Regions from separate parts of the Streptomyces sp. NPDC059852 genome, predicted to be linked through region 1. Evidence: riboswitches for the same ligand, from Rfam matches in the RefSeq annotation. Region 1 holds a riboswitch; each other region holds the start of a gene.

Region 1 (9,854 bases):
CAGAGCAGGTCAAGGTCTACCGGCCGCGTGTTCTGTACCCGGTTCCGGGACTGACCGTCTCACCCGACTGGCGCGACAGCCCGGCGACCAGCGCGTTCCTGGGAATGGGCGAGGACCGCGACGACGCCCTGGACGACTTCGAGGACACCGTGCGCGAAGCGGCAGCGGGCGGCGCGTCACACGGGGTCGCCGTCCAACTCGGCGGCTGCTCCACCCCCTGGCAGTCTCCGCCGGACGAAGGCGACCTCGTCCTCCTTGCCCAGCTACACGGACAGTCGGTCGACCTCGACGTGTACACGCAGACCCTTGTCGTCGGCACCCGCGAGGACATCGCCGCGCGCCGATATGAAGGCCTGGAGTTCGAGCAGCAAGTCTGAGCAGCCGGAGACTTCCAGCTCACCCTCGTCGGTCCATCCGTCCCGTCGACCCGCGCGGTCAGCGAGGCCGGCCGAGTGCTGCCGCCGGCCGCAGATTCTCCTCGAGTCCTTCGGCCATGGCCGCCGCGGCCAGTGCCCGTCCCAGCCGAGGTGCCTGTTTGAACAGGTTGTGCCCGGCGGTGAAGAAGATCCTGTCGGCTTCCCAGACCGCCATGCCGTCCTCGCTCCACGGCAGACTCGTCACCCAGCAGTGCAGGTACTCGACGGGTTCGGGGTCGAGGCCGGGCAGTGCGCGGGAGACGTAGGCGCGGGCGCGGTCATTGAGCGCGACCAGTGCGCTGGGGTCCGCGAAGCTGCCGTCCTCGCGTACGTCGACCGTCTGGCTGAGGCCCACCGCATACCGGCTGTTGCCGGGGTAGGGGGCCGCGTAGACGCCGACCTCGCCGAAGTCGCCGCTGCTGTCCTGCAGGCAGGCGACCCGTTCCGGGGGCGCTCCCCGGACCTGGAAGGTGAGGCGGACGTGGGCTGCCGGCCGTACGGGCAGCGAGAGCCCCACGGTGCGTGCCAGCCGCGCGCTGCTCACTCCCGCGCACACCACGGCCGTTTCGTACTCTGCGCGGCCGGCTGAGCTGAGCACTTCCACCGTGCCATGGCCCGTCGGATGCAGCGAGATGACCTCCTCGGTGACCACGGCCTCACCCAGCGCGTCGGCCAGGCTCTCGACCGCGGCACGGGTGCGGATGGCGCCGCCGTCCTCGTCGAGCATCGCGGGACCGCTGTAGTCGGCGAGCAGCGGCATGCGGGTGTGCAGCTCGGCGCTGTCCACGGCCCGGGCCGGGATGCCGCCGGCCTCCTGCAGAATGCGGAGCCTCCCGGGTACGGAACCGCCCAGGGCGGCCACTCCGTCCTGGGAGATCAGTTCCGTGCCGAACCGGTCGGCCCACTCGTCCCAGATGGCGCGGCCCTGGCGGGTGAATTCGACCAGGCGGGCGTCGTCGTGCGCGTGACGGAAGATGCGGGACTGGCCACTGGACTGTCCATGGCCTGGAACGCCGCTTTCGTACACTCGCGCCGTCGTGCCGCGTTCGGCCAGCGCATAGGCGGTGCAGAGGCCGACGATGCCGGCTCCCACCACGGCCACCTCGGGAACCCGGCTCATTCGATCGCCTCACTTCGCGTGGAGGAGCCGTCCCCTCCGCGGAGCAGGGGTGGCATTCAGTTCGCGCCGCCGCGGCCTGGTGGGTGACTGGATCTCAAGGGTGACTTTTCAGGCTCTTCGTGACGCGACGGCGAAACCGTGTCTCTCTTCAGCCTCACACCGGTCCGGCATATGTTCAATCGGTCCGGCCTCATGGGAGGAGGTCGCTCCGACGGCGTCGTCCGCGTCTCCGCCGAGGACCAGGCCGTCGCGGTGTCACTGCTCCTGCGCGTTGGCTCGGCGCGCTGTGCCGAAGCGTCGTTGGTAGGCGGCGGGGCTGAGGGACAATTTCCTCGCGAAAACTCTCCGCATGCTCTCGTAATTCGGGAATCCGGCAAGGGACGCCGTCTGGGTCGCGGTATGCCCCTGGTCGAGCAGAGCTTTGGCCATGTCGAACCGGATCGATTCCACATACCGGGCCGGTGTGGTGGACAGCTCCTCGTTGAAGAGTCGCGTGAGATGCCTGGGGCTCACATTGAGGTGCTTGGCGAGTTCGCCGAGTGAGTGGTTTCCTCCAGGATTCGCCGTGATCAAGTCGGTGATTCTGCGGAGGGCAGGAGACCGGGGCGGCGGTCCTTGCAGGGGGGCGGAGAACTGTGATTGGCCGCCCGAACGCTGCAGGTACACCACCAGGGCGCGGGCGACGTCCCGGGTCAGATCGGGGCCGTGATCCTCCTCGACGAGTGCCAGTGCCAGGTCGATGCCGGCGGTCACGCCCGCCGAGGTGTAGGTGGCGCCGTCACGGACGTAGATCGCGTCCGGTTCCACGCGGCTCGACGGGCAGCGGGCGGCGAGCTCGTGCGCGACCTTCCAGTGTGTGGTCACTCGCTTGCCGTCCAGGAGACCGGCGGCGCCGAGGATGAAGGCCCCGGTACAGATGGACGCGACCCGGTCCGCCCGATCGGCCTGGGTGCGCGTCGCCTCGATCAGGTCACGGGGCACGGGCGTGCGCGGGAAGAGATCGGCGCCTGCCACCAGGAACGTGTCAGGCGCCGGCTCGGTGGCGGCGGCGTCGACCGCGACCCGGATACCGATGGACGAGGTGACATCGGCACCGGTCGGTGACACCAGCACGATCGTGTAGTCGGCACCGAGGCGGTTCGCCTCCCCGAACACCTCCGCCGGGCCGACGACGTCCAGGAGCTTGACCCCGTCGTAGACGAGGATCGACACCCGATGCGTGGCGGAACCCGCAGCTCCTCCGCCCGCCTGTCCGGATTCGGGTGACTCATGGCCGGACCGAGGGAGCGCCGGAGGCCGGGTGATCGGCAGGGTGGAGGACGGACGCACCGTCCATTCGTAACACACCGTTCTCGGAAGGAGCGAAGATCATGAGCGAGGTCATCGCGGGGGTGGAGATCCCTGACACAGCGGCGGTCGCCGAGGCCACCCGCCTCGTCCAGGAGACGACCAGCCCTCTCATCTACCACCACTCCCGGCGCGTTTTCGTCTTCGGCGCGATACACGCTCACCGGCTCGGCCTGGAGCCCGACCCCGAGCTTCTCTACCTGGCCGCCATGTTTCACGACACGGGTCTCCTGACACCGTTTTCCGACACCGAGCAGCGCTTCGAGGTCGATGGAGCCGACCACGCACGTAAGTTCATGCTCGACAGCGGTTTCCCGGCTTCGGCGGCCGACGTGGTGTGGACGGCGATCGCCCTGCACACGACTCCGGGGATTCCCGAGCGGATGGGCCCCGAGGTCGCTCTCACGAATCTGGGAGTTCTGACCGACGTTCTCGGCCTGGGCGTGGGCGAACTGGATCGCGGGCAGGTGGACGAAATCACCGCCATCCATCCGCGGGGTGACTTCAAGAACGAGTTTTTGCAAACTTACGTCGAGGGGCTCAAGCACCGCCCGGACACCACGAATGGAACAGTGAATTCTGATGTACTGGAGCATTTCGTTCCCGGCTTCCAGCGTATTACCACGGTGGAGCGCATGATGAGCGCTCCGTGGCCGAACTGATCAAGGCACCTGGAAGGTGACGAGATGTGTGGCCGCGGCGAGCGGACCTATGCCGTAGGTCCGCTGGGGGTCCTGCAGGCAGGCCGATGAACGCCGGCCTTTGGCATCATGGCCTTCCGCGGGGGACAGTCCGTTGCCGTTCGTCTTCTCCGTCGACTGCGGGGCGGCCGAGGGTCGACGGCCTCGGCCTGCCGCCAGACGGGCTTCGTGATCCGCCGTGACGACCTGGCCGCCGCCCGCGTGGACAAGGCGCTTTCGGTGACCGAGTTCAGCGAGTAGAGCACCGGGCCTCCGGCGATCGACCACCTCGCGGTCGTTGGCCCCACCGACCTGGAGGGGCCGACGGGGCCGAACTCACAGCTCCTGAACGACAGCAATCACACGGTCCACCACCTCGGTCAACGGCTTGGAGGCGTCAACGATCGCAGCGCCGTGACGCTCGTAGATCGTTCGCGTCAGTGGATTCCATTTCAGCGCCGCCGCGAGCTCTTCCGGATGCCGGCCGAACGGGTTCGTCGTGCGGGTCGCGAGCCGATGGCGAAGGGTCTCGTCGTCGATCACCAGGCAGACGACGGCGTCGAAAAGATCGAGGATGTCCGCCTCGTTCTCCGCCGACCCGCACAGGAACGCGACGCGGGAACGGGACTCCTCGGCGAGGGCTTCCACCCGCTCGCGGACGATCTCCCACCCGTATCGATCGAGCCAGCCTTCGGGAACCGGGTACGGCGGGTCCGTCACGGCCTCGCCGTCAGCCCGGTCGAACCAGCGGCAGAAGCCGTCCTCATCGGCGTCGAGCGCGACGAAGCCACGCTGCTGCAGCACCCCGCAGACCGTGGACTTGCCCGTCCCTGAATTGCCCGTCACCCACACCAACGTCACTCCGCCAGCGTAGACATGAGCAGACGCGGCCGCACGGTGTCATTCGATGTGCGGAGCCGTCGCGAGTCGTGAAACCGCGCCCACGCCGAAGACGTCGCCACCGGCCTGCCCTTTTGCCGATGACTCGGGGAAACGTAGGATCACCTGGTCATCGCCGCGACGGGAGACAGGAAGCCGGTGCGAATCCGGCACGGTCCCGCCACTGTGACCGGGGAGCGCCCCTCCGACACGCCACTGCGCACCGCGCGGGAAGGCGGAGGAAGCGTCGATCCGGGAGTCAGGACACTGGTCCGTCGCGGGCCCGATCCGAGGAGCGCGGACTCCAGGAGGCTTCACGTGTCCCAGCTGTTCACCCCTGCCCGCACGCGCGGGTTCCTTCGTGCCACGGCCGCTGCCGTGGCGCTGTCGTCAGTGCTGCTGACCACGGGCTGCGGTGCGGCCGACGAGCGCGGCGGGGACGCGAAGTCCACCGCGGCCGCGCCCGCGGGTTTCCCGGTCACCGTCGACAACTGCGGCGTGAGGACGACGTACGACAGGCCGCCGTCGCGGGTGGTCACCATCCACCAGCACCCGGCGGAACTCATGCTCGCCCTCGGCCTGAGGGATCGTATGGTCGGCACGGCCTTCCCCGACTCCGCGGTGCTGCCCGAGCTGAAGAAGGACTACGCGGCGGTTCCCGAACTGGCGCGGAAGGAACCGTCGTTCGAGAAGGTCCTGGATGCCGAACCCGACTTCGTCTACGGCGGCTACGGCAGCGCCTTCGCCGAGAAGGAGGGCCGCTCCCGCGCGGCGTTCGCCGACGCCGGCATCGACACCTACCTCAACCGTGAGTACTGCGGCAAGAAGAAGGTGACGATGGAGGACACCTACGACGAGGTCCGCACCATCGGCAAGATCTTCGGTGTCCCGGACCGGGCCGACAAGCTGGTCAGCGACCTCAAGAGCCGCGTCGGCAAGGCCGCCGGCAAGGTCGAAGGCCGGCCCGACGTGCCCGTCTTCGTCTACGACAGCGGCGACAAGGCCGCTTTCACCGCGGGCGGCAAGAGTCTGGGCACCGAGTTGATCCGGCTGGCCGGCGGCGAGAACGTCTTCGCCGACCTCGACGATGTCTTCGGCGACGTCTCCTGGGAGCAGGTCATCGAGCGCAGACCCGAGGTCATCGCCGTCTACGACTACGCGGGTGCCGGAAGCGTCGAGCAGAAGAAGAGGTTCCTGCTGTCCCAGCCCGCGCTCGCCGACGTCCCCGCTGTCAGGAACAAGCGGTTCGTCGTTCTGCCGCTGACCGCCACGCTGGTGGGGATCCGCTCCGCCTACGCGGTCGGCGATCTGGCCCGCGGACTGCACCCCGAGAGCTTCCGGTGACCCGGACCACCACCGTCATGTCCGTCGGGACGAGAGTCCGACGACGGAAGACCGACGAGCCGGGAGAGGGCCGAACCCGGCTGGCCGTCACGCTGTTCGTGCTCACCGCCCTGCTCGTCGCCTCCGCCATCACGGGACTTGCGATCGGCTCCGTCCGGGTGCCGCCCGGCCAGGTGTGGGGCATCGTGACGCACGCACTGGGTGCCGACTGGCAGCAGCCGGACTGGTCGCGGGCCCGGGAGACCATCGTGGTGGACGTGCGGGCGCCGAGGGTGTTGCTCGGTGCGGTCACCGGCGCCGGCCTCGCGGTGGTCGGCACCGCCCTCCAGGCCCTGGTACGCAACCCGCTCGCCGAGCCGTACCTGCTCGGCGTCTCCTCGGGGGCGTCCCTGGGCGCGGTCTCCGTGATCGTGTTCGGAGCCACCCTGTTCGGTCCCGTGTCCTTGTCCGTAGCGGCGTTCGTGGGGGCGTTGGGGGCACTCCTGCTCGTGTACGCCACCGCCCGCACCGGCGGCCGCATCACCTCGTCACGTCTCGTGCTGTCCGGCGTGGCGATCGCCGCGATGCTCACCGCGGTCCTCGATCTGTTGCTGCTCACCACCGACCGGGGCAACGAGACCCGGGCGGTCCTCGCCTGGACACTCGGCGGCCTCGGCGGGGTCGACTGGGGCACGCTGTGGCTGCCGAGCACGGCCTTGCTGCTCGGAGTCGGCGTCCTGTTGGCGCAGGCCCGCAACTTGAACCTGCTGCTGGCCGGCGAGGAGGCGGCCACCACGATGGGGCTGGACGTGGCCCGTTTCCGTGCCCGGCTGTTCGTCCTGCTCTCCCTCGTCACGGGGGTGCTGGTCGCGGCGGCCGGACCGATCGGCTTCGTCGGCCTGATGACACCGCATATCGTCCGTCTGTTCGTCGGCGGCGACCACCGCCGGGTCCTGCCGACCGCGGCGCTCGGCGGAGCGGTCTTCCTCGTCTGGGCCGACATCGCCGCGCGGACGATCGCCGCGCCGATGGAGATACCCGTCGGCGTCCTCACGGCCCTGTGCGGCGGGCCGTTCTTCCTGTGGCTCATGCGCCGGGACGCCCGGCGCGGCACCGACCGAGGAGTGGCATGACCGCGACCGATCTGAGCGTCGACGGCGTCACACTCACCGCCGGAGCCCGCCACCTGGTGCGCGACGTGTCCCTGACCGCCCGCCCGGGCGAGACCATCGGGCTCGTGGGCCCCAACGGCAGCGGCAAGTCCAGCCTCCTGCGCGCCGTCTACCGGGTGCTGCGCCCCGACGCGGGTGAGGTCCGGGTCGACGGAGCCGACGCGTGGTCGCTGCCGGTGCGGCACCTGGCCCGCACCGTGGCGGCGGTGGTCCAGGAGTCGGCAGCCGACTTCGACCTCGCCGTGCGCGAGGTCGTCGCCATGGGCCGCACCCCGCACAAACGGCTTCTCGCGGGTGACACCCCCGAGGACGCCGAACTCATCGACTCGGCACTCCTAGCGGTCGACGCCGTCCACCTGGCCGACCGCACCTTCGACCGGCTCTCCGGCGGCGAACGCCAACGCGTCCTCATCGCGCGGGCCCTCGCCCAGCAGCCCACCCTGCTCGTCCTCGACGAACCCACCAACCACCTCGACGTCCGGCATCAACTGTCCGTGCTCGGCGCCCTGCGTCGCCTGCCCGCCACCGTGCTGCTCGCCCTGCACGACCTCAACCTGGCCGCCCGCTACTGCGACCGCCTCTACGTCCTGAACGAGGGCGAAGTCACCGCCTCCGGGCCTCCGGCCGAGATACTCACCCCCGAACTCCTGGCCGAGGTCTACGGGGTGGCGACCGAAGTGGCCGTCCACCCGCGCACAGGTGCCCCCCAGGTGACGTTCCTCCACCAGGAGCCACGCGGCTGACGCCTCACCCGACAGAGCCCTGCTGAGGAATCCGCACGACGGTCGGGCGCCCGCTCGGCGCCTCGTTGGCGAGGACGCGCCAACCGGAACTCGCCATGGGGGCTGACGACTTGGCCGGCCGGGCACCCTGAAGCCCGCGACGGAGCCGAGAGCCTCGGCGAACGCGTCAGACAGCTCGCCGAGCCGGCCTTCTTAAGCGGCGCGCCGTGGTCGTCCGGTCATGGTGTGCCCGTCCCTCCACCCGGCAGGAGACCCAGCCGAGCCCCCTGCTGCCCTGACATCCCTTGTTGCAAGTAATATGCAACAGCTTATGATCATCATTAAGGGTGTGAGGTCCATGACGGTCCGTCGGATACGGACAGCCGCCGCCACGGCGGCCCTACTCACCGGCGTCGCCGCTTGTTCGGCCCCCGGCGACAGCGAAGTCGGCGGCGGGGGCGACTCCGTCGTCATCGGGGTGGCGTCCGAGCCGGACACACTCAGTCCGCTGCTCGGCTACGGCAAGGACGGCAACTCGAAGGTGTTCGACGGCCTGCTCGCCCGGGGCGCCGACCTGAGGCTGAGGCCGGCCCTCGCCAAGGCCCTGCCCGAGATCACCGACAACGGCCTGACCTACACCTACACCCTGCGCGACGGCGTGACCTTCAGCGACGGCGAGCCCTTGACCTCGGCCGACGTGGTGTTCACCTACGAGACGATCCTCGACGCGAAGACCAACAACACCAGTCGCAGCGAGCTGGACGCCATCAAGCAGGTCCGCGCGGACGGCGACGACAAGGTGGTCTTCACCCTCAAGTACCCCTACGCCCCCTTCGCCGGGCGCACGGTGCTGCCCGTCGTCCCCGAGCACATCGCCAAGGGGCAGGATCCCAACACCGGCTCCCTCAACACCGAGCCCGTCGGCACGGGCCCGTACGTGCTCGCCGCCTGGAGCAAGGGAGAGAAGCTGACCTTCAAGGCCAACCCGGGCTATTGGGGCGGAGCGCCGAAGGTGAAGAAGGTGACCATGGCGGTCATCAAGGACGACGACGTGCGCGCAACCCGCCTGCGTTCCGGAGACCTCGACGGCGCGGTCCTGCCGCCCAACCTCGCCGCCACCTTCAAGAGCGACGGCGCGAAGAAGACCTACGAGGCGAAGACGTACGACTTCCGCGCGGTCACCCTTCCGCAGGGAAACAAGGTCACCGCCGACCGTGCCATCCGGCGGGCACTGGACGCCGCGGTGGACCGGCGGGGCATGGTCGACACGATCCTCGACGGCGCGGGAAGCCCCGCGTACGGGCCGCTGCCCGTCGACGCCCCCTGGTTCGCCAAGGGCATCGAACGCGAGCAGGACCTCGGCGAGGCCCAGCGGATTCTGGACGACGCCGGCTGGAAGGCCGGCGACTCCGGCATCCGCGTCAAGAACGGCCGGCGGGCCTCCTTCACCCTCCTCTACCCCTCCGGCGACAAGGTCCGCCAGGACCACGCCCTCGCCTACGCCTCCGACGCCAAGAAGGCCGGAATCGAGGTGAAGGTGGAGAGCGCCACCTGGGAGGTCATCGAGCCGCGCATGAAGGACGACGCGGTCCTGGCGGGCTTCGGCAGCAACGGAGACCCCGACTACGGTCTCTACACGCTCCTGCACTCCTCCCTCGCCGGCGACGGCTTCAACAACATGGCCCGCTACCGCGACCCGGTCGTCGACAAGGCTCTCGACACCGGCCGCCGCAGCGCGGACACGGCGACCCGCAAGGCCGCATACGACGAGCTCCAGCGTGAACTGGTGAAGAACCCCGGTTACACGTTCCTCACCCACATCCACCACCTCTACGTCCTCGCCGACCGCTGGGGGGACGGGCTGACCACGCAGGTCGAACCTCATGAGCACGGCTTCGCCTCCGGGCCGTGGTGGAACCTCGAGACCTGGCAGCCCGAGAAGTGACGCCGGCCCACGGAAGATCCCTGCCCTGGAACGCCATGGCACGACTGGCGGGCCGGCGGCTGCTGTTCGCCGCTCCGATCCTGTTCGTCGTCACCTTCGGCGTCTTCGCGATCGCCGCCGCCTCCCCGTTCGACCCGGTCAGGGCGTACGCCGGAACGGCCGCCCTCGGCGCGGACGCCGAGACGCTGGCCCGGCTGCGGGAGAACCTGGGCGTGGACAAGCCGTTCGTCTCCCGCTGGTGGGACTGGCT
Region 2 (9,854 bases), on a different contig from region 1:
ATGTCGGCGTGGTCGAGGCCGAGGGTGGCGCGCGGGTTGCCGACGTACACGTTGGGCGTGAGCCACACGCTGTCGCCGGGCTTCAGGGTGCCGTGGGTGACGCGCTCCAGGCGGCGGACCACGGTGTCGGCGGAGTGCTGCGCGTCGTCGAGGACCGGGCCGACGACGGCGTGCGAGCCGTCACCGGCCAGGCCGTACGTGCCGGGGCGCAGTGAGGCCAGGTCGCGGGTGAGGGTGATCTGCCCGGCGGCCGTGGCGTGCACGGTGAGCCGGGGTTCGGTGGGCAGCGGGCGGCCGGGGGTCGCCGTCAGGGCGGCGCCGCTGGCGAGCCGCCCGGCGGCGACGCTCGCGGCGCCGGCGGCCAGGGCCACGGAGACGGCTGCGGCCGTCGTTCGGACAGTGCGCACCCGTCCAGTGTCCGGAACGACCGGCCCGACGGCCAGTGGGAGGGCGGGACGGGGTGACGGGGGCGCCACCGCGCGGGGAGCCCCCGGCCGTGCGTCCCCGCCGCCACGGCCCGCACCCCGTACGGCGCGGGCGGGCGGCGGGGTGCCTGGAGCCGGGCAGGGGAAAGCGGCCGGGTGGCCATGAGGTGACCCAGGGTGCCGCCGACGGGCCGTCAGCCCCGCTGGCCGTACCCCTTCAGCCGGTTCCCCACCTCCGCGACCTGTTCCTCGGACAGGAGGGCCGGGGTCAGGCCCGGGACCGAGGACGCCGTGAGCCAGACGCGGCACATCCATTCCAGTTGGGCCGTGCGGTCGTACGCCTGGTCCAGGGTGGCGCCGTGGGCGACGGTGCCGTGGTTGCGCAGGAGGCAGGCGGTGCGGCCGGTGAGGGCCCGCAGCATGTTCTCGGCCAACTCCTCGGTGCCGTAGGTCGCGTAGGGGGCGACCCGGACGGGTCCGCCGAGGGCGGCGGCCATGTAGTGGATCAGCGGGAGCTCGGGCACCAGGGTCGAGACGGCCGTCGCGTGGACGGCGTGGGTGTGCACGACGGCGCGGGCGTCGGTGGCGCCGTAGACGGCGAGGTGCATGGGCAGCTCGCTGGTCGGCACCAGCGTGCCCAGCACCTGCCGGCCGTCGAGGGCGACGCCCGTGACGTCCTGGGCGGTGAGCCGGTCGTAGGGCACCCCGGAGGGCGTGACCAGCACCGTGTCCCCGACGCGCACCGAGACGTTCCCGGACGTGCCGACGACGAGTCCGTCGGCGACCGTCCGGCGGGCCGTCGCGACCAGGGACTCCCAGGCCGCCGCCTCCTCGGGCCGCACCGTGCGCCGGTACGGGACGTCGCCGTCCCCCTGCTCCCACCGTTCGTCAGCCATGCGGCGATCCTGCCAGGCGCGATGCGCGAAGGCGCCGGTGCGTGGGGGCACTTCAGGACGGAGGGGCGACCCCCGGGAGGGCGCATACCCGGACATACCGCCCACGTGACCGCTTGGCCGGGGATCGATCAGAGTTCAACGATCTTCGCACCAGAAGGACGTCGACTGGCCGGAGAGCCGGGCCAGGGGCGCCCGGTTCGTCTACGTCAAGGCCACCGAGTCGCACACCTACCGCAACCCGTACCACGCCCGGCAGTACGACGGCGCCCGAGCCGCCGGCCTGGTGCGCGGCGCCTACCACTTCGCCCTGCCCGACCGGTCCTCGGGCCGCGCGCAGGCGGCGTTCTTCGTGCGCAACGGAGGCGGCTGGCGGCCGGACGGCTGGACCCTGCCGCCCGCGCTCGACATCGAGTACAACCCGTACGGCTCGCACCAGTGCTACGGGCTGCGCAAGGCGGCGATGACCGCCTGGATCCGGGCGTTCAGCGACGAGGTGCGCCGGCTGACCGGCCGCCGCCCGGTGATCTACACCACCGCCCACTGGTGGAACACCTGCACCGGCGCCTCCCGCGCCTTCGCCGACCACCCTCTGTGGGTGGCCCGCTACGATGCACCGGACCCCGGAACGCTGCCGTCCGGATGGCGGACCTGGACCCTCTGGCAGTACGACAACGGCGGCAGCCTGCCGGGTGACCAGAATCTCTTCGACGGGTCCCTCACCCAGCTGAGGGCGTTCGCCCGCGGCGGGTGAACCGCGCCCCGCCCGCGCCCCGCCCGGGCACCCTGGACGGAGGGCTTCCGTTCATAGGGGAAACCCTCCCTGCCGGACACCGCGCGGCCCGCCCCAGTTCACCTTCCGTTCACTCAGGTTTCCTACGTTCATCGAGCCAATGACCTCGAACGATTGCCTGGGTAAATGGAAAACTTCTCGCTGATCCTCGCGATCGTGGTGGTAACCGCGCTCGCGTTCGATTTCACGAACGGTTTTCACGACACCGCCAACGCGATGGCCACGACCATCTCGACCGGTGCGCTCAAGCCCAAGGTCGCGGTGGCCATGTCCGCCGTGCTCAACCTTGTGGGCGCCTTCCTCTCGGTGGAGGTCGCCAACACGATCTCCAAGGGTCTCGTCGACGAGACCGGCATCCGTCCCGAGGTCATCTTCGCCGCGTTGGTCGGCGCGATCCTCTGGAACCTCCTCACCTGGCTGGTGGGCCTGCCCTCCAGCTCGTCGCACGCCCTGATGGGCGGCCTGATCGGCGCCACCATCGCCTCGGCGGGCGTCGGCGCCGTCCACGGCGACGTGCTCGTCACCAAGGTCCTCCTCCCGGCCGTCGCCGCCCCGATCGTCGCGGGCGTCGCGGCCCTGCTGGCCACGCGGCTCACGTACACCCTCGGCAAGAAGGCCGACGGCGAGGCCTCGAAGAAGGGCTACCGCGCCGGCCAGATCGCCTCCGCGGGCCTCGTCTCCCTCGCCCACGGCACCAACGACGCCCAGAAGACCATGGGCATCATCACCCTGGCCCTGGTCGCGGGCGGCGCCCTCGCCCCCGCGTCGGACCCGCCCACCTGGGTCATCCTCTCCGCCGGCCTGGCCATCGCGCTCGGCACCTACCTCGGCGGCTGGCGGATCATCCGCACCATGGGCAAGGGCCTCACCGACCTCCAGCCGCAGCAGGGCTTCGCCGCCCAGACCAGCGCCGCGACGGTCATCCTGGCCTCCTCCCACCTCGGCTTCTCCCTGTCCACCACGCACTCCGTCTCCGGCTCCGTGATGGGCGCCGGTCTCGGCCGCAAGGGCGGCGTGGTCCGCTGGTCCACGGCCACCCGGATGTTCGTCGCCTGGGCCCTGACCCTGCCGGCCGCCGCGCTGGTCGCCGCGCTCGCCGAGTACGTGACGGGCCTCGGCGGCTGGGGCACCGCCGCCGTCGCGGTCTTCCTGATCGCCTCCAGCTTCGCGATCTGGCGGATCTCCCGCCGCGAGGTCGTCGACCACACCAACGTCACCGCCGACGACGAACCGGCCGGTGTGGTCACCACCGCCATGGCCGCCGTCACCCCGCCTCCCACGGGCACGGTGACCGAAGACCTCTCCGTCACCCTCCCGGCACCGGCCCCCGGACCCGAGCCGACCAAGGCCGCCGTCTGACCCCCGGTCACCCCTCCCGGCAACACAAGGAAGCAGCATGAAGATCGACTGGGCGGCCCTCGGCTCCGTCTTCGGTGTCAGTCTCGTCGTCACGGTGGCCCTGGTGGCCCTGTTCACCCTCGGCATCGCCGGACTCTCGCGCCGCGAACGGGCGGTCGCGCAGGGCGACTCGGCGGCGCTCGCGGTCGCCGGCGCCTACGCGTGCTTCGCAGCGTGCACGGCGGCCGTGGCGTACGGCATCTACCTCATCGTGGCCTGACGTACGACGCGCGACTCCTGAGGTGCGTGACGGGACACCGTCGCGCACCTTCGGTGTGTGTGGGCCTGCGCACACTCTCCCGTCGCAGGTCACAGGCAAGTTGACGGCCGTCCCGACCCGTGGTGGACTTCCGGAGCCATCTACGGCGGCAGAAGAGGAAGCCGGTGCGAATCCGGCGCGGTCCCGCCACTGTCACCGGGGTAGTAACCCCCGGGAGCCAGGAACTCTCGCCGCCGGTCTCGTCGAACCAGGGCGTGGACACCCTGAGTGAGGACATCACGCGATGCTCGCCTGCCGATCGTCACGCAGTACCGGACCCCTGTCCGACGCCACCACCGGCTGACCCCCATGCGTGCCGAACGCGTCTTCGCGTACGGCGCCGCCGCCGGACTCCTCGGTGACCTGCTGCTCGGCGATCCACGCCGTGGGCATCCGGTCGCCGCGTTCGGACGTGCCGCGGGCGCCGTGGAACGGGTGTTGTGGCGCGACCACCGCGCCTGGGGTGTGCTGCACACCGCCGTGTGCGCCGGTGGCGCCGTGGCGGCCGCCGCGCTCGGCGCACGCGCCGTGCGCCCCTCCCCCGCCGCCTCCGTCGCCCTGACCGGCGCCGTCACCTGGGCCGTCGTCGGCGGCACCTCGCTCGCCCGGGAGGCCCGGACGATCGGACGTGCCCTGGAGGCCGGGGACGTCGAGACGGCGCGGGCGCGGCTGCCGCATCTGTGCGGCCGGGACCCGCAGGCGCTGGACGCCGACGGGATCGCCCGGGCCGTGGTGGAGTCCGTCGCCGAGAACACCTCGGACGCCGTGGTCGGCGCCCTGGTGTGGGGGGCCGTCGCCGGGGTGCCGGGCCTCGCCGGCTTCCGGGCCGTCAACACGCTCGACGCCATGGTCGGGCACCGCTCCCCCAAGTACCGCCGCTACGGCTGGGCTTCGGCCCGTCTCGACGACGTCGCCGGCTGGCCGGGGGCCCGGCTGACCGCCGCGCTGGCCGCCGTCGCCGGGGGCGACCCCCGGGGCGCCGTACGGGCCTGGCGTGCGGACGCGCACCGGCATCCCAGCCCCAACGCGGGCCCCGTGGAGGCGTCGTTCGCGGGCGCGCTCGGGGTGCGGCTCGGCGGGACGCTGTCGTACGGCGGGCGGGTGGAGCACCGGCCGGTGCTCAACGGCCCCGCCGGACGGGCCGTTCGGGTCACGGACATCGAGCGGGCCGTGCGGCTCTCGCAGCGGGTGGGGGTGCTGGCGCTGGGCGTGTGCGCCGGGACGCGGCTCCTGCTCGGGCGGCGCGCGGCGAGAGGAGGTGCCTCGTGAAGGGCGGGCTGCTCGTCGCCGGCACGACCTCCGACGCCGGCAAGAGCGTCGTCACCGCCGGGATCTGCCGCTGGCTGGTCCGGCAGGGGGTGAAGGTCGCGCCCTTCAAGGCGCAGAACATGTCGCTGAACTCGTTCGTCACCCGCGAGGGCGCCGAGATCGGGCGGGCGCAGGCCATGCAGGCGCAGGCGTGCCGGATCGAACCGACCGCGCACATGAACCCCGTCCTGCTGAAGCCGGGCGGGGACCAGAGCAGTCAGGTGGTGCTCCTGGGCAGGCCGGTCGGCGAGATGAGCGCGCGCGGCTACCACGGCGGACGGCAGCAGCGGCTGCTCGGCACCGTGCTGGACTCCCTCGCCGAGCTGCGGGCCTCGTACGACGCGGTGATCTGCGAGGGCGCCGGTTCGCCTGCCGAGATCAACCTGCGGCGCACGGACATCGTGAACATGGGGATCGCGCGCGGTGCCCGGCTGCCGGTGCTGGTCGTGGGCGACATCGACCGGGGCGGCGTCTTCGCCTCGTTCTTCGGGACGGTGGCGCTGCTGGCGCGCGAGGACCAGGAACTGGTCGCCGGGTTCCTCGTCAACAAGTTCCGCGGCGACGTCTCGCTCCTCGAACCCGGTCTGGACATGCTGCACGGCCTCACAGGACGGCGGACGTACGGTGTGCTGCCGTTCCGGCACGGTCTCGGCATCGACGAGGAGGACGGCCTGCGGGTGTCGCTGCGCGGGGCGGTGCGCGAGTCCGAGGTGGCCGCCCCGGTCGGCGAGGACGTGCTGCGGGTCGCCGTGTGCGCGGTGCCGCTGATGTCCAACTTCACCGACGTCGACGCGCTCGCCGCCGAACCGGGCGTCGTCGTGCGGTTCGTGGACCGGCCGGAGGAACTGGCCGACGCGGACCTGGTGGTGGTGCCCGGCACCCGGGGCACCGTCCGCGCCCTGGCGTGGCTGCGGGAGCGGGGGCTGGCCGGGGCCCTGGTGCGCCGGGCCGCCGAGGGCCGCCCGGTCCTAGGGATCTGCGGCGGCTTCCAGCTCCTCGGCGAGCACATCGAGGACGACGTCGAGAGCCGCGCCGGGCATGTCGACGGCCTCGGCCTGCTGCCCGTGCGGGTGCGGTTCGCCCGCGAGAAGACCCTGACCCGGCCCCGCGGTGAAGCGCTCGGCGAGCGGGTCGAGGGCTACGAGATCCATCACGGGGTCGCCGAGGTCCTGGCGGGTGAACCCTTCCTGGACGGCTGCCGGGTCGGTCAGACCTGGGGCACCCACTGGCACGGCTCGCTGGAGTCCGACGCCTTCCGGCGCGCCTTCCTGCGGGAGGTGGCGGCCGCCGCGGGCCGCCGCTTCGTGCCGGCGCCCGGCACCTCGTTCGCCGCGCTGCGCGAGGAGCAGCTCGACCGGCTCGGCGACCTCATCGAACAGCACGCGGACACGGACGCGCTGTGGCGGCTCATCGAGTCGGGCGCGCCGCCAGGACTGCCCTTCATCCCCCCGGGAGCGCCCGCATGAGCACAGTGTTGTTGCTGTCGACCGCCGACACGGACCTGCTGGCGGCACGCGCCGGCGACGCCGCGTACCGGATCGGCAACCCCACCCGCCTGGACGTCGCGTCCGAGCTGCCCGCGCTGATCGAGGGCGCCGACATCGCCGTCGTACGGCTGCTGGGCGGGAAGCGGGCCTGGGAGGACGGGCTCGCCGTGCTGAAGGCGTCGGGGGTGCCGACGGTGCTGCTGGGCGGTGAGTCCGTGCCGGACGCGGAGCTGATGGCCGAGTCGTCGGTGCCGGCCGGTGTGGTGGCGGAGGCGCTGAAGTACCTGGTGGCGGGCGGCCCCGCCAACCTCACCGAGCTGGCCCGCTTCCTGTCGGACACCGTGCTGCTGACGGGCGAGGGCTTCCTGGAGCCGCGCCCGATGCCGGAGTACGGCGTGCACGGCTCGCGTCCGCGGGTGGACGGCCGGCCGACGGTGGGCGTGCTCTTCTACCGGGCCCACCACCTCAGCGGCAACACCGCGTTCGTGGACACGCTGTGCGACGCGATCGAGGCCCGGGGCGCCAACGCGCTGCCCGTGTACTGCGGTTCGCTGCGCGGCGCGGACGCCGGGCTGTACGAGATCCTGGGCCGGGCGGACGCCCTGGTCGCGACCGTCCTCGCGGCGGGCGGCACCCATGCCTCGCAGGCGTCCGCGGGCGGCGACGAGGAGGCGTGGGACATCGGCCGGCTGGCCGAGCTGGACGTGCCGGTCCTGCAGGGGCTGTGCCTGACGTCCTCGCGGGCCGCCTGGGAGGAGTCCGACGCGGCCCTGTCCCCGATGGACGCGGCGATGCAGGTGGCGATCCCCGAGTTCGACGGGCGCCTGGTCACCGTGCCGTTCTCGTTCAAGGAGCAGGGCCCGGACGACGTGCCGGTGTACGTGGCCGACCCGGAGCGGGCGGCGCGCGTCGCGGGGATCGCCGTCCGGCACGCGCGGCTGCGGCACAAGCCGAACGCCGGGAAGAAGCTGGCGCTCGTCTTCACCGCCTACCCGACCAAGCACTCGCGGGTCGGCAACGCGGTCGGCCTGGACACGCCCGCCTCGGCGGTACGCGTGCTCGACGCGCTGTCCCGGGCGGGTTACGCGCTCACCGAGTACCCCGACAACGGCGATGAGTTGATCCACCGGCTCGTCGAGGCCGGCGGCCACGACGTCGAGTGGCTCACCGAGGAGCAGCTGGCGTCGGCGCCCGCGCGGGTGCCGCTCGCCGACTACCGGGAGTGGTTCGGCACGCTGGACGCGGACCTCAGGCAGGCCATGCTGGACGCGTGGGGCGAGCCGCCGGGCTCGCTGTACGTCGACGGCGACGACATCGTGCTGGCGTCGCTCCAGTTCGGGAACGTCGTGGTGATGATCCAGCCGCCGCGCGGCTTCGGCGAGAACCCGATCGCGATCTACCACGACCCGGACATGCCGCCCTCGCACCACTACCTGGCGGCCTACCGCTGGCTGGAGAACAGCTTCGGCGCCGACGCGATCGTCCACATGGGCAAGCACGGCACGATGGAGTGGCTGCCCGGCAAGGGGCTCGGGCTGAGCCGCGGCTGCGCCCCGGACGCCGTCCTCGGCGAACTGCCGCTGATCTACCCGTTCATCGTGAACGACCCCGGTGAGGGCACCCAGGCCAAGCGGCGCGGGCACGCCACCGTGGTCGACCACCTCGTCCCGCCGATGGCCCGCGCCGACACCTACGGCGACCTGGCCAAGCTGGAGCAGCTGCTGGACGAGTACGCGCTCGTCTCCGACCTGGACCCGGCCAAGGCCCCGGCGGTGCGCGCGCAGATCTGGACGCTGGTGAAGGCCGCCGAGCTCCACCACGACCTGCACGTCGACGAGCAGCCGGACGACGACGCGTTCGACGAGTTCGTCATGCACATCGACGGCTATCTGTGCGAGATCAAGGACGTGCAGATCCGCGACGGGCTGCACATCCTGGGCGGCGGTCCCGTGGGCGAGCCCCGGGTGAACCTGGTACTGGCGGTGCTGCGCGCGTCCCAGGTGTGGGGCGGGCAGGCGAACGCGCTTCCGGGGCTGCGGGCCTCGCTGGCCGCCCACTTCGGGCTGGTCGAGGCGGAGTTGCTGGCCGAGCCGGGGGCGCCGGTGAAGGTCCCGGCCGAGCTGACGGACCTGGTGGACGGCCCGGCGCGCACCGCGTCCGACGCGATCGACCTGCTGGAGCAGCTGTGCCGGCGGATCGCGGAGGGCCTGGAGGACCGGGACTGGGCGGTCGCCGAGAGCCGGGACGTGCTGCGGGCGGTCCTCGGCACCGAACTCCCGGACGCCCTGCGGGTGCTGGAGTTCGCCTGTACCGAGGTCGTGCCGCGGCTGGCCCGCACCACGGACGAGATCGGGCACATCCTCAAGGCGCTCGACGGCGGTTACGTCCCGGCGGGCCCGTCGGGCTCCCCGACCCGCGGTCTGGTCAACGTGCTGCCGACCGGCCGGAACTTCTACTCCGTCGACCCCAAGGCGATCCCGTCCCGGCTGAGCTGGGAGGTCGGGCAGTCGCTCGCCGACTCGCTGGTCCAGCGGTACCTCCAGGACACGGGTGAGTACCCGAAGTCGGTGGGCCTGACGGTGTGGGGCACCTCGGCCATGCGCACCCAGGGCGACGACATCGCGGAGATCCTGGCGCTGCTGGGCTGCCGCCCGGTGTGGGACGACGCCTCGCGCCGGGTGACCGGCTTCGAGGTGGTCGGCCTCGCGGAGCTGGGGCGGCCCCGCATCGACGTCACCGTCCGGATCTCCGGGTTCTTCCGGGACGCGTTCCCGCATGTCGTCGGTCTCATCGACGACGCCGTGCGCGCGGTCGCCGAGCTGGACGAGCCCGCCGAGCAGAACTTCGTGAAGGCGCACGCCGACGAGGACACCGCCGCGCACGGCGACCGGCGGCGGGCCACGGCCCGGGTCTTCGGTTCCAAGCCCGGCGCGTACGGCGCGGGACTGCTGCCGCTGATCGACGCCCGCAACTGGCGCTCGGACGCCGACCTCGCGGAGGTGTACGCGGTCTGGGGCGGCTACGCCTACGGGCGCGGCCTCGACGGGCGCGCCGCGCGCGGCGACATGGAGACGGCGTTCAAGCGGATCGCGGTCGCCGCGAAGAACGTCGACACCCGCGAGCACGACCTCGTGGACGCCGACGACTACTTCCAGTACCACGGCGGCATGGTCGCGATGGTGCGGCATCTGACGGGCAGCAGCCCCGAGGCCTACGTGGGCGACTCGGCCACCCCCGACCAGGTGCGCACTCGCACGCTCGGCGAGGAGACCCACCGGGTCTTCCGCGCCC
Region 3 (9,854 bases), on a different contig from region 1:
AGGACTGGTCGTCGTCCGTCCGACTGCTGTGCCGGATGTGCTCCGAGTCGCGGATGCCGTCCGACGAGGGCGACGGGGAGCATCTGGACCCGCACGACCACAGTGAGCCGGGCCACCCCGGTCCGCTCGGGCACCGCACCGACGGGCAGCTGTGGGTGCCGGAGCGCGAGTGCGGGGTCGCCGCGCCGGCCGCGCTGGTCCGGGGGCTGCTCGACGGCTGGGTCGCGGACAGCCCGGACAGCCGTGACTGGCGTGATCTCGAAGAGGTCTGCTGAGCATTCGCCGTACCCTGTATCAGCATCACCGTCCGTCCGATCCCCGGTTTGTGCAGGAAAGGCTTACGTCTGTCATGGCCCAGCAGGACACCGAACAGCAGCACGCGGGCGTGCTCCCCGTCGACGACGAGGGCTTCGTCATCGACTCGGAGGACTGCGAGGAGCGCGAGCAGGCGTACCGCGAGCGCGGCACCTCCCGGCCCATCACGGTCGTCGGCAACCCGGTCCTGCACAAGGAGTGCAAGGACGTCACCGAGTTCGACGACGAGCTGCAGAAGCTGGTCGACGACATGTTCGCCTCGCAGCGGACCGCCGAGGGCGTCGGCCTGGCCGCCAACCAGATCGGCGTCGACCTGAAGGTCTTCGTCTACGACTGCCCCGACGACGAGGGCGTGCGGCATGTCGGTGTCGTCTGCAACCCCAAGCTCGTGGAGCTGCCCGCGGACCGGCGCCGCCTGGACGACAGCAACGAGGGCTGCCTGTCCGTGCCGACCGCGTACGCCCCGCTCGCCCGCCCCGACTACGCCGAGGTGACCGGCCAGGACGAGAAGGGCAACCCGATCCGGGTGCGCGGCACCGGCTACTTCGCCCGCTGCCTCCAGCACGAGACGGACCATCTGTACGGCTACCTCTACATCGACCGCCTCTCCAAGCGGGAGCGCAAGGACGCGCTGCGGCAGATGGCCGAGAACGAGCCGCGCTACCCGGTCGTCGCCAACGACTGACACCCCCGCACGCCCCACAGGCACCTTCCGTACGGCGCCCCCCCGTGACCTCTGTCTTGGGCGGGCGCCGTTCGTATGCCCGTCACCTGTTCGACCGCGTTCTCCCGGTGACAGCGGGACGGCGGTCCTGTAGGGGTAGTGAATGATGCAAATCCGTTCCCAGAACGGTCAGTTGTGGTGCTGAATGGAAGAGCGGGGATACACGACGGTGCACGCCCGGCGCAGTGGGGGGCGTGACCGACTGGCGGCCTGAGAGGGGTTTGTTCGTGCATGCTTTCTCACGCGGCACCACATCGACACCGACGGCGGTACAGGTTCCGCCATCGCTCTCCCTTCCGGTGATCGAGGAAGCGTTTCCCAGGCAACTCCATCCCTATTGGCCCCGGCTCCAGGAGAAGACCCGCACCTGGCTCCTGGAAAAGCGGCTCATGCCGGCCGACAAGGTCGAAGAGCATGCCGACGGCCTGTGCTACACGGACCTCATGGCGGGGTACTACACCGAGGCCCCCGAGGACGTCCTGCAGGCGATAGCCGACTACAGCGCGTGGTTCTTCGTCTGGGACGACCGGCACGACCGGGACATCGTCCACCGCCGCCCGGCCGACTGGCGGCGCCTGCGGATGCGGCTGCACGCCGCCCTCGACGCGCCCGAGAGCCACCTCCGGCACGCCGATCCGCTGGTCGCGGGCCTCGCCGACAGCCTGGTGCGGCTCTACTCGTTCCTGTCCCCCACCTGGAACACCCGCTTCGCCCGCCACTTCCACGCGGTGATCGAGGCGTACGACCGGGAATTCGCGAACCGCACCGAGGGCCGCATTCCCACCGTCGAGGAATACCTCGCGCTGCGCCGTCTCACCTTCGCCCACCGGATCTGGACCGATCTGCTGGAGCCGAGCGCTCAGCTGGAACTCCCGGACCCGGTACGGAAACATCCCGCCTATGCGCGGGCCGCATTACTGAGTCAGGATTTCGCCGCCTGGTACAACGACCTCTGCTCGCTGCCGAAGGAAATAGCGGGCGACGAGGTCCACAATCTCGGCATCAGTCTCGTCACCCATGAACGGCTGACCCTGGAGGAGGCGGTCGCGGAAATGCGGCGACGCGTCGACACCTGTGTCTCCGAATTCCTCGTCGCCGAACGCGAGGCCCTGGAATTCGCCGACTCCCTCTCCGACGGCACCCGGCACGGAAAGGAACTCGGTGCCGCCGTGCGCACCTGCGTCGGCGACATGCGCAACTGGTTCAGCTCCGTCTACTGGTTCCACCACGAGTCCGGCCGGTACAAGGTCGACAGCTGGGACGACCGGTCCACGCCCCCGTACGTCAGCAACGAAGCGGCAGGTGAGAAATGACCGTCGAGTCCACGCAGCCCACGACAGACTCCCGTCCCTCCTCCGAACTGCGGGAGCCGCCCCTCGCCGGCGGCGGGATCCCCGTGCTGCGCCACGCCTGGCGGATGGTCCGCGACCCGCTCGCCTTCATGTCCGGGCTGCGGGACCACGGCGACGTCGTCCGGATCAAGCTCGGCCCGAAGACGCTGTACGCCGTCACCACCCCCGAGCTGACCGGCGCGCTGGCGCTGAGCACCGACTTCGAGATCGCCGGGCCGCTGTGGGAGTCGCTGGAGGACCTGCTCGGCAAGGAGGGCGTGGCCACCGCGAACGGCCCCCGCCACCGCCGTCAGCGCCGCACCATGCAACCCGCCTTCCGGCTCGACGCCATCCCCGGCTACGCGCCGGTCATGGAGGAGGAGGCCCACGCGCTCACCGGGCGCTGGACGGCCGGCGAGATCATCGACTGCACCACCGAGGCGTTCCGGATCGCCGTGCGCGTCGCCGCCCGCTGCCTGCTGCGCGGGGCGTACATGGACGAGCGCGCCGAACGGCTGTCCGCGGCGCTCGACACGCTCTTCCGGGGCATGTACCGGCGGATGGTGATCCCGCTCGGGCCGCTTTACAGGCTGCCCCTTCCGGCCAACCGCCGATTCAACGGCGCCCTGGCCGACTTCCATCTCATCGTCGACGAGATCGTCGCCGAACGCCGGGCATCCGGTCAAAAGCCGAACGATTTGCTGACGGCATTGCTGGAGGCCACGGACGGGAATGGCGACCCGATTGGGGAGCAGGAGATCCACGATCAGGTCGTGGCCATTCTCACCGCGGGCGCCGAAACCGTGGGATCCACGATCATGTGGCTGCTCCACGTCCTCGCCGAGCACCCGGAACACGCCGACAAGGTGCGGGCGGAAGTTGAATCCATGACCAAGGGACGGCCGGTGGCATTCGAGGACGTCCGCGGCCTGCGGCACACCAACAATGTCGTCGTGGAGGCAATGCGGCTGCGGCCCGCGATCTGGATTCTCACCCGGCGCGCGGTCACGGACACGGAACTCGGTGGCTATCGCATTCCGGCCGGGTCCGACATCGTCTACAGCCCGTACGCGGTCCAGCGCGATCCGCGGTCGTACGCCGACCACCTCCGGTTCGACCCGGACCGCTGGCTCCCGGAGCGGGCGAAGGAGGTGCCGAAGCACGCCATGGCCCCGTTCGGCGTCGGCAACCGCAAGTGCCCGAGCGACCACTTCTCGATGGCGCTGCTGACCCTCGTCACGGCGGCCCTGGCGACGTCGTACCGCTTCGAGCAGGCCCCCGGCTCCAAGGACGGCACCCGGGTCGGCATCACCCTCCACCCGCACGACCTCAGGCTGCGGACGATGCCCCGCGGCTAGGCGGCCTCGGGGCCCTGGAACGTCCGCCGGTACGCCTGGGGGGTCGTCCCGAGGGCCCGTACGAACTGGTGGCGCAGCGCTGCCGCCGTGCCGAACCCGGTCCGGCCGGCGATCGCGTCCACCGTCTCGTCCGTCGCCTCCAGCAACTGCTGGGCCAGCAGGACCCGTTGCCGCAGGATCCAGCGGTAGGGGGTGGTGCCGGTCTCCTGCTGGAAGCGGCGGGCGAAGGTCCGTGGGGACATCAGCGCGCGTTCGGCGAGCTGCTCCACGGTGACGTCCTCGTCGAGGTGCCGTTCCATCCAGGCCAGCACCTCGCCGACCGTGTCGCACGAGGAGACGGGCAGCGGCCGCTCGATGTACTGGGCCTGGCCGCCGTCCCGGTGCGGCGGCACGACCATGCGCCGGGCGATCTTGTTGGCGATCTCCGTGCCCTGTTCCTGCCGCACCAGGTGCAGACAGGCGTCGATCCCGGCGGCGGTGCCGGCGCTGGTGATCACCGGCCCCTCGTCGACGTACAGCACGTCGGGCTCGACCGTCGTGCGGGGGTGCCGCCGGGCCAGCTCCTCGGCGTGCCGCCAGTGCACGCTGCACCGCCGCCCGTCGAGCAGCCCCGCCGCCCCCAGCAGGAAGACGCCGGAGCAGACGCTGAGCACCCGGGCGCCCCGGTCGACCGCTCTGACCAGGGCGTCCAGCAGCTCGGGCGGGAAGTCACGGGTGACGTAGTCGTCGCCCGCGGGCACCGCGATCAGGTCCGCCTCCTCCAGCCGCTCCAGTCCGTACGGTGTGGAGAGGGTCAGCCCACCGGTGTGGGTGCCCAGCGTCGGCCCCTCGGCCGAGGCGACCGCGAAGTCGTACGTGGGCAGGCCCTCGTCGCTGCGGTCGATGCCGAACACCTCGCAGACCACGCCGAGTTCGAAGGGGTGTACGCCGTCCAGCAGGACGGCCGCCACGTTCTTCAGCATGCTGCCATTGTGCCGCGCGGATGGCAGTAAATCGAGGGTGCGCGGCAGTCCTGCCACTGTTCGACAGGAGTGTCCGGCGCGACAGTGGTGTCATGACTACGGAACAGACACAGACACTGCTCGCCATGGCCGTCGTGCTCGGGATGTTCGTCCTCCTGGTCCTCCCGTCGGTGATCGGGATCGTGCACGACCGCCGCATCGACCGTCAGATCAGGGAGGCCCAGGAGCGCGACGCGGTCCGGACTCAGAAGTCCTCGTCCAGGTCGACGGTGCCCTCCACCGCCACCTGGTACGCCGAGGGACGCCGCTCGAAGAAGTTGGTCAACTCCTGAACCCCCTGCAGCTCCATGAAGGAGAAGGGGTTCTCGGAGCCGTACACCGGAGCGAAGCCGAGGCGGGTCAGCCGCTGGTCGGCGACACACTCCAGGTACTGCCGCATCGAGTCGGTGTTCATGCCCGGGAGGCCGTCCCCGCACAGGTCGCGCGCGAACTGCAGCTCGGCCTCGACGGCCTCCCTGAGCATGTCGGTGACCTGCTCCCCGAGCCGGTCGTCGAATAGCTCCGGCTCCTCCTTGCGGACGGTGTCGACCACGTCGAACGCGAACGACATGTGCATGGTCTCGTCCCGGAACACCCAGTTGGTGCCGGTCGCGAGGCCGTGCAGCAGGCCCCGGCTGCGGAACCAGTAGACGTAGGCGAAGGCGCCGTAGAAGAACAGACCCTCGATGCAGGCCGCGAAGCAGATCAGGTTGAGCAGGAACCGCCGGCGGTCGGCCTGTGACTCCAGGCGGTCCAGCTTCTCCACCTCGTTGATCCACTTGAAGCAGAAGCCGGCCTTCTCACGGATCGACGGGATGTTCTCCACCGCCGCGAACGCCGCCGCCCGGTCCTCCGGATCGGGGAGGTAGGTGTCGAGCAGCGTCAGATAGAACTGGACGTGCACGGCCTCCTCGAACAGCTGGCGCGAGAGGTACAGCCGCGCCTCGGGGGAGTTGATGTGCTTGTACAGCGTCAGCACCAGGTTGTTCGCGACGATCGAGTCACCGGTCGCGAAGAACGCCACCAGCCGCCCGATCAGGTGCTGTTCGGCCGGGGTCAGCTTCGCCAGGTCGGCCACGTCCGAGTGGAGGTCGACCTCCTCCACGGTCCAGGTGTTCTTGATGGCGTCCCGGTAGCGCTCGTAGAAGTCCGGGTAGCGCATGGGGCGCAGGGTCAGCTCGAAGCCGGGGTCGAGAAGGTTCTGGGTACGGGTCATCACTGGCAGGCCTCGCAGGACTCGGGGTTCTCAAGGGAGCAGGCGACCGCGTCGGGGTCGGTGACCTGCTGGACGGGGACGGTGGCGCGGGCCGCGCGGGCGATCCTCGTCGCCGGGCGTGAGCGCAGGTAGTACGTCGTCTTCAGTCCCTGCTTCCAGGCGTACGCGTACATCGAGGAGAGCTTGCCGATGGTCGGCGTCTCCAGGAACAGGTTCAGGGACTGCGACTGGTCGAGGAACGGGGTGCGTGCCGCCGCCATGTCGATCAGGCCGCGCTGCGGGATCTCCCAGGCCGTGCGGTAGAGCGCCCGTACGTCCGCCGGGATCCAGGCGAAGTCCTGCACCGAGCCGTTGGCCTCGCGCAGCGCCTCGCGGGTGCGGGCGTCCCACACGCCGAGCCGCTTCAGCTCCTCGACCAGATAGGAGTTGACCTGCAGGAACTCTCCGGACAGGGTCTCGCGCTTGAACAGGTTGGAGACCTGTGGCTCGATGCACTCGTAGACACCGGCGATCGACGCGATCGTGGCGGTGGGCGCGATCGCCAGCAGCAGGGAGTTGCGCAGCCCGGTCCCGGCGATCCGCTCGCGCAGCGCGGCCCAGCGCTCGGGCCAGGCGAGCTCGACGTCGTAGTGGTCGGGGTGCAGCACGCCCCGCGCGGTCCGCGTCTTCTCCCAGGCCGGCAGCGGGCCCTCGCGCTCGGCGAGGCCGGCGGACGCCTCGTACGCGGCGAGCATGATCCGCTCGGCGATCCGGGTGGACAGCGCTTTGGCCTCGGCGGAGTCGAAGGGCAGCCGCAGCTGGAAGAAGACGTCCTGGAGGCCCATCGCGCCCAGGCCCACCGGACGCCACCGGGCGTTGGAGCGGCCGGCCTGCTCGGTCGGGTAGTAGTTGATGTCCACGACCCGGTCGAGGAACGTGACGGCCGTGTGGACCGTCTCGTCCAGGCGCTCCCAGTCGATGTCCCCGTCCCGCACGAAGGCGCCGAGGTTGACCGAGCCCAGGTTGCAGACCGCCGTCTCCCCGTCGTCCGTGACCTCCAGGATCTCGGTGCACAGGTTGGAGGAGTGCACGACGTGGCCGGGCAGGGCGGTCTGGTTGGCGGTGCGGTTGGCGGCGTCCTTGAAGGTCATCCAGCCGTTGCCGGTCTGCGCGAGGGTGCGCATCATGCGGCCGTACAGCTCCCGGGCCGGGAGGGTCTTGCGGGCCAGCCCCGCGCGCTCCGCCTCGCGGTACGCGGCGTCGAACTCCTCGCCCCACAGGTCGACCAGTTCGGGCACGTCGGCGGGGGAGAACAGGCTCCAGGACCCGTCGGCCTCCACCCGGCGCATGAACTCGTCCGGCACCCAGTGCGCGAGGTTCAGGTTGTGCGTACGGCGGGCGTCCTCACCGGTGTTGTCCCGCAGCTCCAGGAACTCCTCGATGTCGGAGTGCCAGGTCTCCAGGTAGACCGCGGCGGCGCCCTTGCGCCGGCCGCCCTGGTTCACGGCGGCGACCGAGGCGTCCAGCGTCTTCAGGAACGGCACGATGCCGTTGGAGTGCCCGTTGGTGCCCCGGATCAGCGAACCCCGGGCGCGGACGCGGGAGTACGACAGACCGATGCCGCCCGCGTGCTTGGAGAGGCGCGCGACCTGGTGGTAGCGGTCGTAGATCGAGTCCAGCTCGTCCTTGGGGGAGTCCAGGAGGTAGCAGGACGACATCTGGGGGTGCCGGGTACCGGAGTTGAAGAGCGTGGGGGAGGACGGCAGGTACTCCAGGCGGCTCATCAGCCGGTAGAGCGCGGCGACCTCGTCCACCGCCCCGGCGGTGTCGTCCGCGGCGAGACCGGCGGCGACGCGCAGCAGGAAGTGCTGGGGCGTCTCGATCACCTTGCGGGTGAGCGGGTGCCGCAGCAGATAGCGGCTGTGCAGGGTGCGCAGCCCGAAGTAGCCGAACCGGTCGTCGGCGGCGGGGTCGACGAGCGCGTCGAGCCGGGTGGCGTGCGTCCGGGCGAACGCGGCGGTCCGGTCGGCGACGAGGCCCTCGCGGTGGCCGGTCGCGACAGACTCGGTGAAGGTCGTGACGCCCTGCGAGGCCGCCTCGGCGGCGATGGAGAGGGTGAGCAGCCGCGCGGCCAGCCGGCTGTACGCGGGGTCCTCGGAGATGAGCCCGGCCGCCGCATCGGTGGCGAGCTCGCGCAGCTCGGTCTCGTCGGCCCGGGCGGACCGGCCGCGCAGCGCGGCGGCGGCGACCCGGCCGGGGTCGGCGTCGGGGAGGTCGGCGGTCAGCTCGGTCAGGGTCCGCAGCAGCGCGGCACCGGGACCGTCGTTGCCCGGTTCGGCCGCCGCTGAGGCCGGTTCGGCTGGCGCGATCGTCACGTGAGGCTCTCCCTCGCTCGGCACAGGGCCTTGCGGAGGGCAGGGGGCAGCTCACGAGCGCACGGGGCGTCGCGTCCACCGGCCCATTCCACGAGGCCCGGACGTCGGAGCGCACCGGCCGGGTGGCCGGGACGCACTGTCGGCAGGTCCTCGGACTGACGAAGCGCATGAGACATGCACAAGTACACCGTTGCGGGACAGTTCCGGATTCGCACCGGATTCCCCTGCGGCGACAGCGAGCATGAGCATACATCTTGTGCTCGCCTGCCGCGCCACCCCTAGATGTTGTGGCGTACTGGTGTCAGAGCGTCAACTCATAGGTGATGAGCGTGAGGTCGGTCAGCTCCGGCAGCGGGTTCCAGTCCCGTTCCGGTGTGCGGACGAAGCCCAGGCGCTCGTAGAGGCGATGGGCGCCGTGCATGGCGCGCTGGGAGGAGAGGATCACGCGCACACAGCCCGCCGTGGCCCGGGCGCGCTCCACGCAGGCGCGCACGAGCGCCTCGCCGGCGCCACGGCCCCGGGCCGCGTGGTCGACGGCGAGCATACGGATCTCCGCCTCGCCGGGGCCCGCCAGATCGGCCATCGGGCCGCCGTCGGGGACGAAGGTCACACCGCCGAGGACGCGGCCGTGCTCGACGGCCACGAGCACCTGGGCGGCCGCCGCGCGCTTGGCCACGTCCTTCAGCTCGCCGAGATAGGCGTCGTCCTCGCCGAAGTCGAGGAGGCCGTCCTGGAGGTAGGCCCGTGCGGTGATCTCGCCCAGAAGGCCGTACTCGCCGGGGTCCGCCGGCCGGATCACGATGTCCATGCCGCCGAGTCTGCCGTAGGCACAGGGCGGCGGGCCGCCGGATTTCTCCGACGGCCCGCCGCTTCCCGCTGGTTCAGTGGGAGGTGCCCGCCGTGGCCGGCGGCAGCTCCACCTGGACGCCGGGGTCGCCCGCGTCCGCCGTGTAGTCCTCCGGCTTCGTCTCGTCGACGCCGTCGGGGGCCTTCGCGGCCCTCAGGACGAACGTCAGGACGACGGTGACCAGCACGTTGAGCACGAACGCGGTCAGGCCGATGTAGCCGATCTCGCCGATGCCCGGGATCTCCTTGGAGGAGCCGCCGAAGTGCTTCTGCGCCGGGGTCGCCACCCCGTACGCGGCGAGCGTGCCGTAGACCATGCCGACCGCCCAGCCGGCCAGCAGGGCCCAGCGGTGGAACCAGCGGGTGAACAGGCCGCCGACCAGGGCCGGGAAGGTCTGGAGGATCCAGATGCCGCCCAGCAGCTGGAAGTTGATGGCGACCGTCTTGTCCATGGTGAGGACGAAGACCAGGGCGCCCACCTTCACCAGCAGCGACACGATCTTGGAGACCGCGGTTTCCTGCTTGGGTGTCGCGTCGGGCTTGATGAAGTCCTTGTAGATGTTGCGGGTGAACAGGTTCGCCGCCGCGATGGACATGATCGCCGCCGGCACCAGCGCGCCGATGCCGATCGCCGCGAAGGCCACACCCGCGAACCAGGCCGGGAACATGGTCTCGAACAGCTGCGGGATCGCCAGCTGCCCGTTCTGCA

The links. Region 1 has a riboswitch for cobalamin ahead of ACFV46_RS12960 (ABC transporter substrate-binding protein). Riboswitches for the same ligand answer to the same signal wherever they lie in the genome.
Region 2: another riboswitch for cobalamin. It lies ahead of ACFV46_RS29065 (cobalamin biosynthesis protein); the one in region 1 lies ahead of ACFV46_RS12960 (ABC transporter substrate-binding protein).
Region 3: another riboswitch for cobalamin. It lies ahead of ACFV46_RS30040 (ribonucleoside-diphosphate reductase subunit alpha); the one in region 1 lies ahead of ACFV46_RS12960 (ABC transporter substrate-binding protein).

What each region holds. Positions count from the first base shown of each region.
Region 1 is NZ_JBHWJK010000008.1:71,960-81,813, forward strand. It holds gene ACFV46_RS12935 (DUF1963 domain-containing protein) at 1-377, shown strand, start outside; gene ACFV46_RS12940 (NAD(P)/FAD-dependent oxidoreductase) at 436-1,536, opposite strand; gene ACFV46_RS12945 (GlxA family transcriptional regulator) at 1,792-2,748, opposite strand; gene ACFV46_RS12950 (HD domain-containing protein) at 2,907-3,545, shown strand; gene ACFV46_RS12955 (AAA family ATPase) at 3,900-4,424, opposite strand; cobalamin riboswitch at 4,591-4,712, shown strand; gene ACFV46_RS12960 (ABC transporter substrate-binding protein) at 4,761-5,786, shown strand; gene ACFV46_RS12965 (FecCD family ABC transporter permease) at 5,804-6,898, shown strand; gene ACFV46_RS12970 (ABC transporter ATP-binding protein) at 6,895-7,680, shown strand; gene ACFV46_RS12975 (ABC transporter substrate-binding protein) at 8,018-9,604, shown strand; gene ACFV46_RS12980 (ABC transporter permease) at 9,640-9,854, shown strand, end outside.
Region 2 is NZ_JBHWJK010000030.1:53,496-63,349, forward strand. It holds gene ACFV46_RS29040 (alpha/beta fold hydrolase) at 1-407, opposite strand, end outside; gene ACFV46_RS29045 (class II aldolase/adducin family protein) at 620-1,321, opposite strand; partial or broken gene ACFV46_RS29050 (lysozyme) at 1,464-2,072, shown strand; gene ACFV46_RS29055 (inorganic phosphate transporter) at 2,238-3,470, shown strand; gene ACFV46_RS29060 (hypothetical protein) at 3,508-3,729, shown strand; cobalamin riboswitch at 3,836-3,979, shown strand; gene ACFV46_RS29065 (cobalamin biosynthesis protein) at 4,078-5,037, shown strand; gene ACFV46_RS29070 (cobyric acid synthase) at 5,034-6,542, shown strand; gene cobN (cobaltochelatase subunit CobN) at 6,539-9,854, shown strand, end outside.
Region 3 is NZ_JBHWJK010000033.1:7,180-17,033, reverse strand. It holds gene ACFV46_RS30075 (hypothetical protein) at 1-275, shown strand, start outside; gene def (peptide deformylase) at 350-1,000, shown strand; gene cyc1 (epi-isozizaene synthase) at 1,267-2,352, shown strand; gene ACFV46_RS30060 (cytochrome P450) at 2,349-3,728, shown strand; gene ACFV46_RS30055 (helix-turn-helix domain-containing protein) at 3,725-4,690, opposite strand; gene ACFV46_RS30050 (hypothetical protein) at 4,783-5,022, shown strand; gene ACFV46_RS30045 (ribonucleotide-diphosphate reductase subunit beta) at 4,935-5,945, opposite strand; gene ACFV46_RS30040 (ribonucleoside-diphosphate reductase subunit alpha) at 5,945-8,299, opposite strand; cobalamin riboswitch at 8,423-8,555, opposite strand; gene ACFV46_RS30035 (GNAT family N-acetyltransferase) at 8,601-9,107, opposite strand; gene mctP (monocarboxylate uptake permease MctP) at 9,181-9,854, opposite strand, start outside.